2 regions of the Spartinivicinus ruber genome follow, and region 1 is predicted to be linked to the other one. Evidence: predicted binding sites of a transcription regulator. Region 1 holds the regulator's gene; the other holds the start of a gene.
What was found. The regulator LexA, encoded in region 1, represses DNA repair genes until DNA is damaged. The targets are predictions, from matches to a motif close to TACTGTNTANNTANACAGTA.
Positions count from the first base shown of each region.

Region 2: the regulator LexA is predicted to act here: its motif matches at 2,797-2,816, upstream of recN (DNA repair protein RecN).

Region 1 is NZ_CP048878.1:2,876,439-2,883,766, reverse strand. Features, by position in the region: gene nagZ (beta-N-acetylhexosaminidase) at 1-760, opposite strand, end outside; gene G4Y78_RS13680 (L,D-transpeptidase) at 792-1,271, opposite strand; gene G4Y78_RS13675 (TetR/AcrR family transcriptional regulator) at 1,305-1,961, opposite strand; gene lexA (transcriptional repressor LexA) at 2,337-2,933, shown strand; gene G4Y78_RS13665 (SulA-like leucine-rich domain-containing protein) at 3,248-3,706, shown strand; gene G4Y78_RS13660 (oxidoreductase) at 3,745-4,776, opposite strand; gene G4Y78_RS13655 (glycerate kinase) at 4,780-5,916, opposite strand; gene G4Y78_RS13650 (dihydrodipicolinate synthase family protein) at 6,025-7,197, opposite strand.
Region 2 is NZ_CP048878.1:1,410,287-1,417,614, forward strand. Features, by position in the region: gene G4Y78_RS06880 (outer membrane protein assembly factor BamE) at 1-465, opposite strand; gene fur (ferric iron uptake transcriptional regulator) at 557-958, shown strand; gene recN (DNA repair protein RecN) at 1,033-2,715, opposite strand; gene grpE (nucleotide exchange factor GrpE) at 2,983-3,615, shown strand; gene dnaK (molecular chaperone DnaK) at 3,765-5,684, shown strand; gene dnaJ (molecular chaperone DnaJ) at 5,817-6,968, shown strand; gene dapB (4-hydroxy-tetrahydrodipicolinate reductase) at 6,980-7,328, shown strand, end outside.

The DNA.
Region 1 (7,328 bases):
TTAAATCGTCACTAAAAATAATACCCTTAAAATTCAAAGACTCTCGCAACACCGTTTGTAGCCAATAACGAGAAAAACCAGCAGGCTCTTCTGCCACTTGTGGATATAAAACATGCGCAGGCATAATCCCATCTAACAACTGTTGCTTAATTAGTGCAGTAAATGGCAGCAGGTCAGCTTGCTCTATTTCGGTAAAGGGCCGATCATCACAGGCAATATCATGATGGGTATCTGCCGCTACACTGCCATGCCCTGGGTAATGCTTACCGACTGTTGCCATTCCTGCTTGTTTCATCCCTACACAATAGTTGCAGGCTAATTCAGCAACGGTCTTAGGCTGCTCTGCAAATGCACGAGAACCAATCACCTGACTGATGGGTAAACCTAAATCTAAAACGGGTGCAAAGCTTAAATCTATGCCTGAGGCAATCACCTCACTGGCCATTAACCAGCCTAAATCTTCTGCTAATTGACAGGCTTCAACTGGATTATGTTGATAGTGCTCCCCTAGCCGACAGGCAGCGGGTAGTTTGGTATAACCATTAACCAACCGTTGTACCCGCCCCCCTTCCTGATCAACCGTAATTAATAAATCTTGCCGTACTGCTCGGATTGATTCCAATAATGTTAATACCTGCTGGCGATCTACCACATTACGGGCAAATAAAATCACCCCAGTAACCGCAGGCTGGTTTAACAACCAACGCTCGTCATCCGTTAGCGATATTCCTGCTAAATCAACAATTACCTGACCTGGCATAGGATTTACCAATGTTTATTGTTTACTGAAATTAAGGCTCAATTATCACTTGTGTATATACTGGCATACGCTCAAATAGTTCAATAACTGCATTATTACGCATCCGAATACAACCGTGGGAGGCGGGTATTCCCATTGGTTCTGTGTCAGGGGTACCATGGATATAAATATACCGTCGCATTGAGTCCACTTTCCCCAAGCGGTTATAACCAGGTTCCTGTCCACTTAACCATAAAATACGGGTTAAAATCCAATCGCGCTGGGGAAACTGACTGGCTAATTTCTCATCATAGACTTCCCCTGTAAATCGTCGCCCAACAAATACAGCATTTAATGGGCAGTTAGCACCGATCTTAGCTCGAACAAGGTGTCGGCCCAACGGGGTTTGAAAGCTGCCTTGCTGCTGGCCAGTTCCATTCGCCGCTGTAGAAATCGGGTATTGTTTAATCAGTTGATTATCATCAAACAATTTAAGGGTTTGTTCGGCAATGGAAACATAAATAACAGGCATCACTCACCGTACACACGCATGTAAAATAAACGATTAAACCTCTAGGCTGGTAGCAGGCAAATCAGCTTTCATGCCTTGAGCTAAAAACGGCACCAGTCGTTTCATAACCGCAGGTACAGAGGTATGCTCGTTGTATTCACTTTCAGCAATATCCCGTAAAGCATCTAATCCAGACATAGTAAATGCCACTGAACCAACCATAAAATTAACACGCCAGAAAATTTCTACAGGTGGTAAATCTGGTGATGCTTGCACGACCAAACTAACAAAACGGCGAAACACATCTCCATATACTTGTTCAAGGTATTTGCGTAGATGTCCTTGAGACTGGCTAAAAGCTAGTCCTAGCAAGCGCATAAACACCGATAGGTCATTCTTGCCTCGAGCTTCTACAGAGAGTATTTGCTGAAATAGCAGATTAAGCAGCTGTTCTGGAGTGGGTTGACGATCGGCTAATGATGCTTCAAATTCATTAAGCTTCAAAGTGAGTTTTTTACAAAAAGGCTCCAAGAAACGTGCAAATACAGCCTGAATGAGCGCCTTTTTAGAGCCAAAATGATAATTCACTGCCGCTAAGTTTACTCCAGCTTTACTGGTAATAGTCCGTAATGACGTTTCGGCAAACCCCTTTTCTGCAAATAAAGCCTCTGCAGCATCTAATATTCGTTCAACAGTTTCTGATTGTGCCATAACAAATTTAAAATAATTAATTAAAAACCTTAGCCCCCTACCCTCATCAAAACTTGTCGTAAAAGCTGAGAAATATTTGGGCTAGGGCCTGTTATAATCTTCAAACGTTTTGAACATACGTTTAATACGTATACAAGTCAAGCAGGCTTTCCCTTTTCCTGCAAGTGATATTGAACGCTACAAAGTAAGGAAACACCCTGATAAAAAACAACAAGGTACTTGAAAACTATTGAAGGATAGGCAAAACTGGATATAATCACAGTAACTGTATAAAATCACAGCAGCAGTGTTAGCCTGCAATTATCTAAAGCATTATTAGATAAGCTGAAGCATATAAAACAGCAAAAATCCAAATGCGTATAAGGAGCCATCTCAATGGCTAAACTAACAGCCCGACAGGCTGAGATTTTTCAATTTATTAAAGACCATATCGAAGATACGGGTTTCCCACCCACCCGAGCAGAAATTGCCCGACAGCTAGGGTTTCGTTCAGCAAACGCTGCGGAAGAACACCTCAAAGCCCTTGCCCGCAAAGGCGCTATTGAAATTATTGCAGGCACATCTCGTGGCATTCGCATCCCTAACGAAACCCAGCAAGGCATCCCAGTGGTGGGTCAAGTAGCTGCTGGCTTTCCAATTTTAGCCGAACAGAATATAGACAACTACTGCCAGATACCCGCCAACTTTTTCAAGCCCCAAGCTGATTATTTTTTAACAGTAAAAGGGATGAGCATGAAAGACTGCGGTATTCTTGATGGTGACCTATTGGCAGTACATAAAACATCCGATGTACATAATGGTCAAATTGTGGTGGCTAGAATCGAAGATGAAGTCACTGTCAAACGGTTTGAGCGCAAAGGTGATGTTGTATTACTCCACCCGGAAAATAACGAATTCAACACCATTGAAGTGGATTTGCACGACGGAAACTTTACTATCGAAGGCATTAGTGTTGGGGTAATAAGACACTAAGATGCTACCAACGCCTCTCCCCTATGAGGAGAGGCAAAAGAGTTTTTAACGATGTTAGCTTTTAGTTAGTCATATCTAACTGTTTTCGCAACTCTTTATTTTTTCAACTCCTTCATCGCTTCAATTAAGCTGCCAATAAACCATGCACAATTAACTTGTTGCGACTTATTCTGCAGTTTTGCACATTTTCATCAACTCTGATCCACAATCTACTCCAATATGGTAAACACAGTGAATTAGGCCAAAGATATAAATTTTTTGTCAGTGATACACTCCAGCCATAATTAGCGAACATGATAATAGGAATTAATCTCATGGAGTACAGTGGCAATGAAAATGATTCCAAGCCCAACTGTAGTACACCTAGTCAGCCACCTCACTTTCCTCTATCAACGAGTCACAGCGGCTTTACTCATATTACAGAAATTATTTTATCTTCTGCTCGCGTACCACTGACATCGTTTATTCCACCTATGTTGGCCCAGCTAAGTCATCATGAAAAGCAGCGCTGGCTAACGGTTGTCTGCTCAAAGCAGTACCACAAGCTTACCTTGAAGTGGCTACAGGATGCATACATTAATAACAAACAGGTTTTATTTCTAACAGCAACCAATGAAGGCTCTATTAAGGACCTAACTTTACAGGCTTTATCTCTAGGTAAAAGTCATACGGTAGTTAGCTGGTTACCGGTGTTGGACGAAGCTACCTTATCGGCTTTAGAGATTGCAGCAAAAAAGGGTAACTGCCATGTTATTAATATTAGACAACGTTAACCAGCCTATTATTTTGCGCTACTTACAAGATAAGAAGATTATTTACCAACCAATGAAATCGTTTGACCGGTCTTGCTGCTCTGTTCAGCCAACTGAATTATTTTAATTACTGCTAACGCTTGCTGCGCAGTTACAGCCACTGTTTTATTTTGCAAAATTGCGTCTGAAATGTTAGCAAAATAATGCTGGTATCCTCCTGCTTGCGTGGGATGAATACTTTCCCCATTTTCTTGAAACAAGGTCCCATAATTTTTTTCTGCTTCATTTGCCCAATTTTCATGCTGAGGCGAAAGCCCTTGTTTTAGCTGTTCTTCTTGTGGATCAAGGCCATACTTTACAAAACTACCTTTGGTTCCCTCTAATTGAAAACGCAACCCAGGCCCTGCAGAAAATGGGCTGGAGCGTAACACCACTTCATGATTAGGATAATGCAATTGAACATGGAAATAATCAGTGGTTGGTGAGTTTTCCCTTAACCTTCGACAACATGCAGTCAGTGCCATCGGCCAGCCAAATAAACATAACGCTTGATCTATCAGATGAGGACCTAAATCATACCAAATCCCCGTCCCTTCACCTGCTTGTTCGCGCCAGCGTTGTCGTACGATTGGCCTAAACCGGTCAAAGTGAGATTCAAATAAACGTATTTCACCCAGTGCTTTCGAATCGATTAATTGTTTTATGGTTAAAAAGTCACCGTCCCAGCGACGATTGTGATAAGTCGACAGTATCAGTTCTTTTGTTTTTGCTAGTGAAATTAATTCTTCCCCTTGTTCTACTCGCGTAACAAAGGGTTTCTCAACAATAACATGTTTATTACTGAGTAATGCCAGCTTAGCGAATTCATAATGGGTATCATTAGGTGAAGTAATAATCACCAACTGGATTGTATCGTCTTGAATTAATTGTTCGGCTGTATCATAAACCTGAATATCAGGGTTATCGGCTAATACTTGTTCTCTTTTACTTGAGCTGATAGCTGTTAATTCAAACTCCTTTAAATAGTTAATAAAAGGCAAGTGAAAAGTCTGAGCAGAAAAACCATAACCGATAATACCTGTTTTTATCATCTATCAAACCTTAAAACTTTTAACAATTTTGGCAATATTAAATGCAGTGTCTTCAATATTCTGTGCGGCAGTTTTTAAAGCATCAGTTAAATTCATTACCCCTGGTACCACACTAAATACTGCATCAATCCCTTGCTGATAAACCGCTTGGTAGCCAGCTCCCATGCTACCTGCTAATGCTATTACACAACAATTATATTGTTTAGCCCGTTTAGCAACACCAATCGGCGTTTTACCATAAATAGTCTGGCTGTCTATTTTTCCTTCGCCAGTGATCACTAGGTCCGCGTCAGATAAATAAGTTTCCAGTTGAATAGTATCTAACACAATATCAACACCACTTTCTAACTGGGCATTAAATCCCCCTAATAAAGTAGCGCCTAAACCACCAGCAGCACCCGATCCCGGTGTTGAAGCAATATCCCGATTGAGTGCTTGTTGCATGACTTTAGCAAAATGGCTTAAATGGTTTTCCAACTGTTGCAGCATAGGCTCATCAGCACCCTTTTGAGGACCATAGGTATAGGTAGCACCTGTAGGGCCTAATAATTGGTTATCTACATCACAAGCGACTTTAAATTCAACATTTTCTAGCCTGCTATCTAAGGAGTTAAAGTCAATCTGTTGTAAATTAGCCAGCCCTTCTGCACCTAGCGAAATTACATCCCCTGCGGTATTTAATAATCTTGCACCTAACGCCTGCAACATACCAGCCCCTCCATCATTGGTGGCGCTTCCGCCTAGACCGAGGATAAATTGTTTAGCACCGGCATTCAGTGCTTCAATAATCAGTTCTCCTATACCATAACTGGTGGCTTTTAACGGGTTACGTTGCTGAACTGGTACTTTCGCCAAACCCACAGCCTCAGCCACTTCAATCACTGCTGTAACACCATCACCCAATACCCCCCAGCAGGCGTCAACGGGTGTTCCCATTGGTCCAGTTACGCGACAAGTAAACTTACTACCCTGGGTACCAGCTACCATGGCATCAATCGTCCCTTCACCCCCATCGGCTACGGGTAGTTTAATTAACTCAGCATCAGGCAACACTTGTTGAATACCCTGCGCAACAGCATCCGCTACCTCAATGCTGGATAGGCTCTCTTTAAAAGAATCAGGTGCAATGACAATTTTCATTGGTTATTTTCTATCAAGTATTTATGACCTGTTAACACCATTTGATTTTAGTACGCCAGATTCGATAGCTTTGGTGAGAAAGCTCCATTTCACGACACCCTAAATCTATTAGTCATATAATCCATAAACAGCCTTCAATTGATTCATTCGATTCACCGCTAATACCGGATCTCTTAAAATACCTGCTTGGTCTGCTAATCGAAATATCTCTGCATAATGCCTTAAAGAACGGGCCGAATGCATGCCGCCCGCCATCGAAAAATGAGACTGATGGCCATTTAACCAGGCAATAAACACTACCCCTGCTTTATAATATTGCGTGGGCGCTTCAAATATTTTTCTTGATAAAGCCACGGTCGGGTCCATTAATCGATGATATTCAACAAAATTCCCATTAGCCAGCTCAGTTAATGCTTGCGCTGCCACTGGCGCAATCGGGTCAAAAATACCCAATAAGCCATGAGAAAAACTGTCGCCCTCCCCTGCAATTAATTCCGGGTAATTAAAATCATCCCCAGTAAACATTTTTACATTGTGAGGTAAACGCTGGCGTAATGCTAATTCATATTCCGTAGCTAACAATGACACTTTAATACCCTCTATTTTACTGGGGTTTTCTTTAATAATGGTCTCTACTGTATCCATCGCCTGCCAACTATTGGCACTGCCCCAATAGCCACTTAGCAGAGGATCAAACATATCTCCTAACCAGTGCAAAATCACCGGGTAACGACACCCCTGAATCAATTCAGCATAAAGAGACAAATAATCTTCTGGACCTCTTGCAACTTTCGCAAGTGCACGAGAAGCCATTAAAATCACTCGTGCACCCACAGCCTCGATAGCTTCTATTTGTTCAATATAGGCTTTACGCACATCATCCAAGTTAATTTGGGAAAAATCTATCAGTTGATCAGTACCTGCGCCTGCCGCTAAATCTGCACCTGGAATGGTGTTTGCCAACACAGTACTGCGTTTAATCAACTCTAAAGCGGTTGGCCAATCAACCCCCATCCCTCGCTGAGCCGTATCCATAGCTTCGGCTACTTTAAACCCCAGCTTCCACAAATACTCCCGATAAGCCAGGGTTGCTTCCCAATCCACTGCCGGCTTACCTTGCCAGGGATACAGCTCCTGTAAAGGATCAACCACTAAATGCGCAGCAGCATAAGCAGTGCGATTAAAAGGCGTATCTGGTATCACTTCAGCGAAACTACAAGACGACAAATTAAAACGTTCCAATTTTGAATTCAACGCTGGCAAGATAATCTGGTGAGACATTAAAGGCACCTCTAAATAGCTAATTCCTTCATATAATGGTTATTTGTTAATTAAATCAGCCCGTAGGGTTATTTTAAGTGAGTCCACTACTGTTATTTGAACGAGTTTATACTCATGCTATTGCAACAACT
Region 2 (7,328 bases), 1.5 Mb from region 1:
CTACTCAATAATATTCTCAATTACTCCTTCTTCAATGGGAGCTGCTTTAGTCTCGCTAGAGTCATCAGTTGATACTGCTTGTTGTGGTTGAGTGATGGCTGGTGTTGGCTCTGGGCGGAAGTCGCCAGTAAAGTGGCTGAGTTTGCCATCGTTAAAAAACAAGCTCACTGTTTCTTGAACACGCGTTTTCCCGCCTGGCTGAAAGCTATAAATATAGTCCCAACGCTCTTGCTGAAAGGTATCAACGAGTAGTGGCGTACCCATAACGTAACGAACCTGCCGTTTAGTCATACCTGGCCTAAGTTGATTAATCATTTCTTGAGTAACAACGTTGCCTTGCTGAACATCAATTTTATGTACACCAGGAAAACTGATTGTTTGCCGCTCATTTTCACTAAAAAAAGAGCAGGCGGATAAAGATGTTAAGCTTAATAAAATAATGAGTCGCATTATGGTCTTTTGCATCTTGGATAGACTTCCACTATCTTGGGTCAAAATGTGATAATACCTTACTTCTTGGCATCTGCTAAGTGCACTGTTTATATAGGATAGGGTTGTGGAAAATCAAGAGTTACGAAAGGCAGGCCTCAAAGTTACCTTGCCTCGGGTAAAAATTTTGCAAATTCTCGAAAGCAATGAGCAGCGTCATATGAGTGCAGAAGATGTATATAAAGCACTTATGGATGCTGATGAAGATGTAGGTTTGGCGACCGTTTATCGGGTTTTAACCCAGTTTGAAAGCGCAGGGCTAGTGGTTCGGCATAATTTTGATGGGGGCCACTCGGTATTTGAGCTGGCTCAGGGAGACCATCATGATCATATGGTGTGTATGGAAACTGGAGAAATTGTTGAGTTTTGTGACAAGGATATCGAACGGTTGCAACATGAAATTGCCGAAAAATACGGTTTTGAGCTGATAGATCACAGTTTGGTTCTTTATGTAAGGCCAAAAAAATAATTTAAACGAATTGTTATGAAAAAGCCGACTGATGTCGGTTTTTTCATTTATTGATGTTGTCTCAGTAAAGTAAATTAACTCGTTTGAGCATTTATTAACATTTCTTCTGCATAAGCGAGCGTTTGATCAGTAAGTTTAACGCCACCCAATAACCGGGCAATTTCAGATACTTTTCCTGCAGCGTTTAAGGTTTCGATTTGAGTATACGTTGCATTATTTTTTACGGCTTTTTTCACATTAAAGTGATGATGACCTTGGGATGCTACCTGCGGCAAATGAGTTACGCACAGCACTTGGCCTTGGTCTCCAATTTGCCGTAATAATGCGCCAACCACTTCAGCTGTGCCGCCACTAATACCCACATCAACTTCATCAAAAATTAATGTTGGCGTTGTGCTAGTTTGCGCAGTGGTCACCTGTATTGCCAAGCTAATGCGTGATAGCTCACCGCCAGATGCTACTTTTTGAATGGGTCTTAAAGGTTGGCCAGGGTTAGCTGTTACTAGAAATTCAATATTGTCTAATCCTGAAGCTAAGGGTTTGCTGCTTGAGATTGCGTCAATTTTTACTTGAAACTGACCTTGAGGCATACCTAGTCGGTTTATTTCTGAGGTAACCGCTTTGCTAAGTTTAGCAGCAGCCAGTTGTCTTTTTTTAGATAGCTTTAGTGCCAGCTGAAAATATTCAGCTGCCAGCTTTTTAGTAATTGCTTTTAGTTCAGCAATTAACTCATCTGAAGCGGCTAAATGGCTTAATTCGTCTTCCAGTTGTTGCTGAAAGGCGACAAGTTCTGTGGGATGAATACGGTGTTTTCGAGCAATATCATAAATGCAGCTCAGTCGATGCTCTATTTCCTGTAAGTGTTGTGGATCAGCCTGAGATTGCTGAATGACGTGCTGTAATGAAGACTCGGCCTCTTCAACTTGAATCTGGGCATTGATCAATAGTTGTTGTGCTTCTAGCAACTGGGGATTGTCAGTATTTAAACTGGAAAGCACTTGTAGTGAATGATTAAGTAATTGCAGTAAATTGGCTGATTCGCTTTCACTACAAATATCTATCACTTGTTGGCAATTTTGCTGTAAAGAATCAATATTGCTTAACAGCTTTTGCTCTTTTTCTAAGGCTTCTACTTCTCCGTCGTGCAATTCAAGGGCGTTCAATTCACTGAGCTGATATTCAAGTAGTTGTTGTTTAGCTTGTTGCTCTTCAGATTGGCGGGTAATAATGTCAAGTTGCTGGGTTTTTCGTAGCCATTTTCTATAGATAGTCACTAACTGTTGATAAAGGGGGGTAAGCTGGCCATAGTCATCCAGTAGTTGACGATGACAGTCTTTTTTCAATAAAGAGTGGTGTGCATGTTGACCATGAATTTCCAGTAATAAACCACCAATCTCTCGTAAGTCTTGTAATGGAGAGGGGCTGCCATTGATATAGCTGCGTGAGCGTCCTTCTCGGCTGATGACACGACGTAAAATACACTCATTACCACACTCACTTTCTAATTGCTTGGTTTTAAGCCAGGCTTGAGCTTCAAGGCAGTTACTCAGTTCAAAAGTGGCAAGAATTTCAGTTTTATCTGCACCACTTCGTACTATTGATGACTCTGCACGTTCTCCTAAAGCAAGGCTTAAGGCATCCAGCATAATGGACTTGCCAGCACCGGTTTCACCCGTAATTGCAGTCATGCCAGCAGGGATATCAAGTTCAAGCTGATCGACAATAGTAAAGTTCTTTATAACAAGCTGTGTCAGCATATAGCCCCCTCAAATGATAAAAATGGCTCACCTGGAAATGGCTTGAGCAGCTAAAAACCTTTTATCAAATCAAAAATTGTTAACTGTTTATTTGTACAGTATATACGTTTATGCAGGTGTATATGTCAAGAGAGTGGACTTATTTTTTAGTCTAAAAAAGACAGTCTTGTCTGGTTGAAAGCTTCACCTTTAACCCCATATAGCACCAGTAAGAGACTTTAAGCCGCTAAAAACTCATACAAATGATTATTTTGAGGAGGACCGGGGATGAGTGAAGAGAAGTCAGCATCAAATGAGCCAGAAAACAACACTAGCAATGAGCAAGTTGATCCCCTGTTAACTGAAGAGCTGGAAGCAAGCTCTGGCGAGGTAGGTGAGCAAGCGCAAGAAGGTGCTTCTGTGGAAGTATTGCAACAGCAGTTAGAGGCTGCATTAACTGAAACCGCGCAAGCAAAAGATCAGGTTATTCGTGCTCAAGCTGAGATGCAGAATATTCAGCGTCGAGCAAAGCAGGATGTAGAAAAAGCACATAAGTTTGCTTTAGATAAGTTTTCAAATGAACTTCTGCCAGTTGTTGATAGTTTAGAACGAGCGTTAGAAACAGCTGCTCCTGCGGCAGATGAAGAAGCTGTTAAAGCGATGCATGAGGGGATTGAGTTAACCCTTAAAATGTTCTTAGACGTGCTTAAGAAATTTAATATTGAGCAGCTTGATCCTGTGGGTGAGCCATTTGACCCTCAATATCATGAAGCAATGGCAATGCAAGAAAGCCAAGATGCTGAGCCTGGTACTGTGTTGGCGGCTATTCAAAAAGGCTATTTACTAAATGGTCGTTTGGTTCGCCCTGCGATGGTAGTTGTGGCTAAAGCCAGCGAAACAAAAATTGATGAAAAAGCTTGAAATTAACTAAATAGCACACATATTCAAAAGCAAGATTTATAGGTTATCACTGGCAAAGTAACGATACCTGCAAACAGCGATAACTGAATTAAAGTTAGAGTATTTTATTTTCTCTGTTGGTTGAGTAGCAGAGAGGGGAGAGAGTTGAAATGGGCAAAATTATTGGTATTGATTTAGGAACTACAAACTCTTGTGTTGCCATCATGGATGGTGACCCAAAAGTAATTGAAAACTCAGAAGGGGCGCGTACGACACCTTCTGTTATTGCATTTACTGATGAAGGGGAAACGTTAGTTGGTCAGCCTGCAAAGCGTCAGGCAGTTACTAATCCTAAAAATACCCTTTTTGCAATTAAGCGTTTGATTGGCCGCCGCTTTAAAGATGATGTGGTACAAAAAGACATCAAGATGGTGCCTTATACAATTGTTGAGGCAGAAAATGGTGACGCTTGGGTTGAAGTAAAAGGTGATAAAAAAGCGCCACCGCAGATTTCTGCAGAAGTTTTGAAAAAAATGAAGAAAACGGCTGAAGACTACCTTGGTGAAAAGGTAACTGAAGCAGTTATTACTGTACCTGCTTATTTCAACGATTCTCAACGTCAAGCGACAAAAGACGCTGGTCGTATTGCAGGTTTGGATGTAAAACGGATTATTAACGAGCCGACAGCAGCAGCGCTAGCTTATGGTTTAGATAAGAAGCGTGGTGACTCCACAATTGCTGTTTATGATTTGGGTGGTGGTACATTTGACGTATCGATTATCGAAATTGCTGAGGTTGATGGTGAGCACCAGTTTGAAGTGTTATCTACTAATGGTGACACTTTCTTAGGTGGTGAAGATTTTGACTTACGCTTAATTGATTATTTGGCTGATGAGTTCAAGAAAGAGTCTGGAATTGACCTGCACAACGATCCATTAGCGTTACAGCGGTTAAAAGAAGCAGCAGAAAAAGCAAAAATTGAGCTTTCATCCAGCCAGCAAACAGATGTTAACTTGCCTTACATTACTGCTGATGCATCAGGGCCTAAGCACCTTAATGTAAAAGTAACGCGTGCTAAATTAGAGTCTTTAGTTGAAGATCTAGTTGAGCGTTCAATTGAGCCTTGCCGAATTGCGCTAAAAGACGCAGATATTGATATTTCAGATATCAATGAAGTTATTTTAGTCGGTGGTCAAACCAGGATGCCTCTGGTTCAGGAGAAAGTAAAAGCATTCTTTGGTAAAGAAGCGCGTAAAGATGTTAACCCTGATGAAGCCGTTGCTATTGGTGCTGCAATCCAAGCGGCTGTGCTAGCGGGTGACGTTAAAGATGTATTGCTACTTGATGTAACACCATTAACTTTAGGTATTGAGACAATGGGTGGTGTAATGACCCCGCTTATTGAGAAAAACTCAACTATCCCGACCAAAAAGTCTCAGGTGTTTTCAACAGCAGAAGACAATCAGACAGCAGTGACTATTCATGTTTGTCAGGGTGAGCGGAAGCGTGCGCAAGAAAATAAATCGCTTGGTCGTTTTGATTTAAGTGACATTCCACCTGCGCCGCGTGGTGTGCCACAAGTTGAGGTGAGCTTTGATATTGATGCCAATGGTATTTTGCATGTGTCTGCAAAAGACAAGGCTACCAACAAAGAGCAGTCTATAGTAATCAAAGCATCTAGCGGTTTGTCAGATGATGAAATCGATAAGATGGTACAGGATGCTGAAGCCCATGCAGAAGAAGATCGCAAGTTTGAAGAGCTGATCGGCGTACGTAACACAGCAGACTCTATGATTCATGCGACTCGTAAAACCTTAGACGAAGCAAAAGATAAGGTTACTGCTGATGAGAAGGAAAATATTGAAAAAGCCATTAGCGAGCTTGAAGAAGTTGTGAAGGGTGATGATAAGGAAGCCATTGAAGCAAAAACAAAAGCGTTAACAGATGCTTCTGCAAGTTTGGCGCAAAAACTGTATGCGGAACAAGCAGCTGAAGGACAGGCTCAACCACAAGGTGAAGCTGGTGAAGAGCAGAAGAAAGCTGAAGACGCTGTTGATGCAGAGTTTGAAGAAGTTAAAGATGACAAGTAATTGCCTTTGGCATATTTGTTTTCAATAGCAGTCTGGACAACGCGGGAGTAGCTTCCCGCGTTGTTGTTTCTGTGATAAGGAGACTGCAAAGCATTACTATTAACCAGTGAATGAACTGGCAGGTTATTGTTTATGGCCAAGCGTGATTATTATGAAGTGCTCGGAGTTGCTAAAGATGCCTCAGAGCAAGACCTAAAAAAAGCCTATCGCCGGATGGCGATGAAGTACCATCCAGATCGTAATCCTGACGATAAGGATGCTGAAAATAAGTTCAAAGAGGTCAATGAAGCCTTTGAAATCTTATCTGATTCTCAAAAACGGGCTGCATATGATCAATATGGCCATGCAGGTGTTGATCCCAGTCAGGGCGCCGGTGGGTTTGGTGGCTTCGGTGCTGCAGGAGCTGGCAGTTTCAGTGATATTTTTGGTGATGTGTTTGGTGATATCTTTGGCGGCGGTGGTGGTGGCCGTAGCCAAAGTAGTGTTCAGCGCGGTGCTGACTTACGTTACTCCTTAGAATTAGAGCTGGAAGAAGCGGTTAAAGGGGTAAGCAAAAAAATTCGCATTCCTACTCAAGTAGAATGTGGTACGTGTGATGGATCAGGTGCGAAAAAAGGCTCTAAGCCTGAAAGTTGTACCACTTGTGGTGGTGTTGGCCAAGTAAGAATGCAGCAGGGTTTCTTCTCTGTGCAGCAAACCTGCCCTGCTTGTCATGGTAGTGGCAAAGTTATCAAAGATCCGTGTCACTCCTGTCATGGCTCCGGACGAACCGAGGAATATAAAACACTGTCTGTTAAGGTTCCTGCGGGAGTTGATAGCGGTGATAGAATTCGCCTAGCTGGTGAAGGGGAGGCGGGGTTTAATGGCGGGCCTCCAGGTGACCTTTATGTGCAAGTTTATGTCAAAGATCACCCTATTTTTCACCGAGATGGCAAACATCTTTATTGTGAAGTACCAATTAGCATAATTGATGCGGCGCTTGGCGGTGAGTTAGAGGTGCCCACTTTAGATGGTCGAGTCAAACTGAAAGTGCCGGCTGAAACCCAAACTGGAAAATTATTCAGACTAAGAAATAAGGGGGTTACTCCCGTTCGAGGTGGTTCTCAAGGCGATTTACTGTGTCGAGTGGTAGTAGAAACACCAGTAAATCTCACAGTCAAACAGAAAGAATTGCTGAAAGAGCTTCAGGACTCCTTCGAAGCGGAAGGCCATCACCGGCAGTCGCCAAAAAAGACTTCGTGGTTTGAGAATGTCAAAAACTTCTTTGGTGATATGAAGGTTTAGGGGGAGTAATTATGACCCGAGTGGGGATAGTAGGTGTCTCTGGCCGGATGGGCAAAGCTCTGGTGGAGGCTTGCCAAAATGATCAACAAGTTGAACTTGGTCTGGCTGTACAAAGAGCGGGTAGTAGTTTAATTGGCGTTGATGTGGGGGAGCTGGCTGGTGTTGGTAAAGCTGGTCTGGTAGTGGTTGATAGTCTTGTTGAGCAAATTGATCAGGTGGATGTAGTGATTGACTTTACTCGCCCTGATTTTACCTTAGCTAATCTGGAGGCTTGTAAAGCCCACAATAAGCCAATTGTAATAGGCACCACTGGTTTTTCTGAAGAAGAAAAACAGCAGATTCAGCAGGCAGGTAATACTA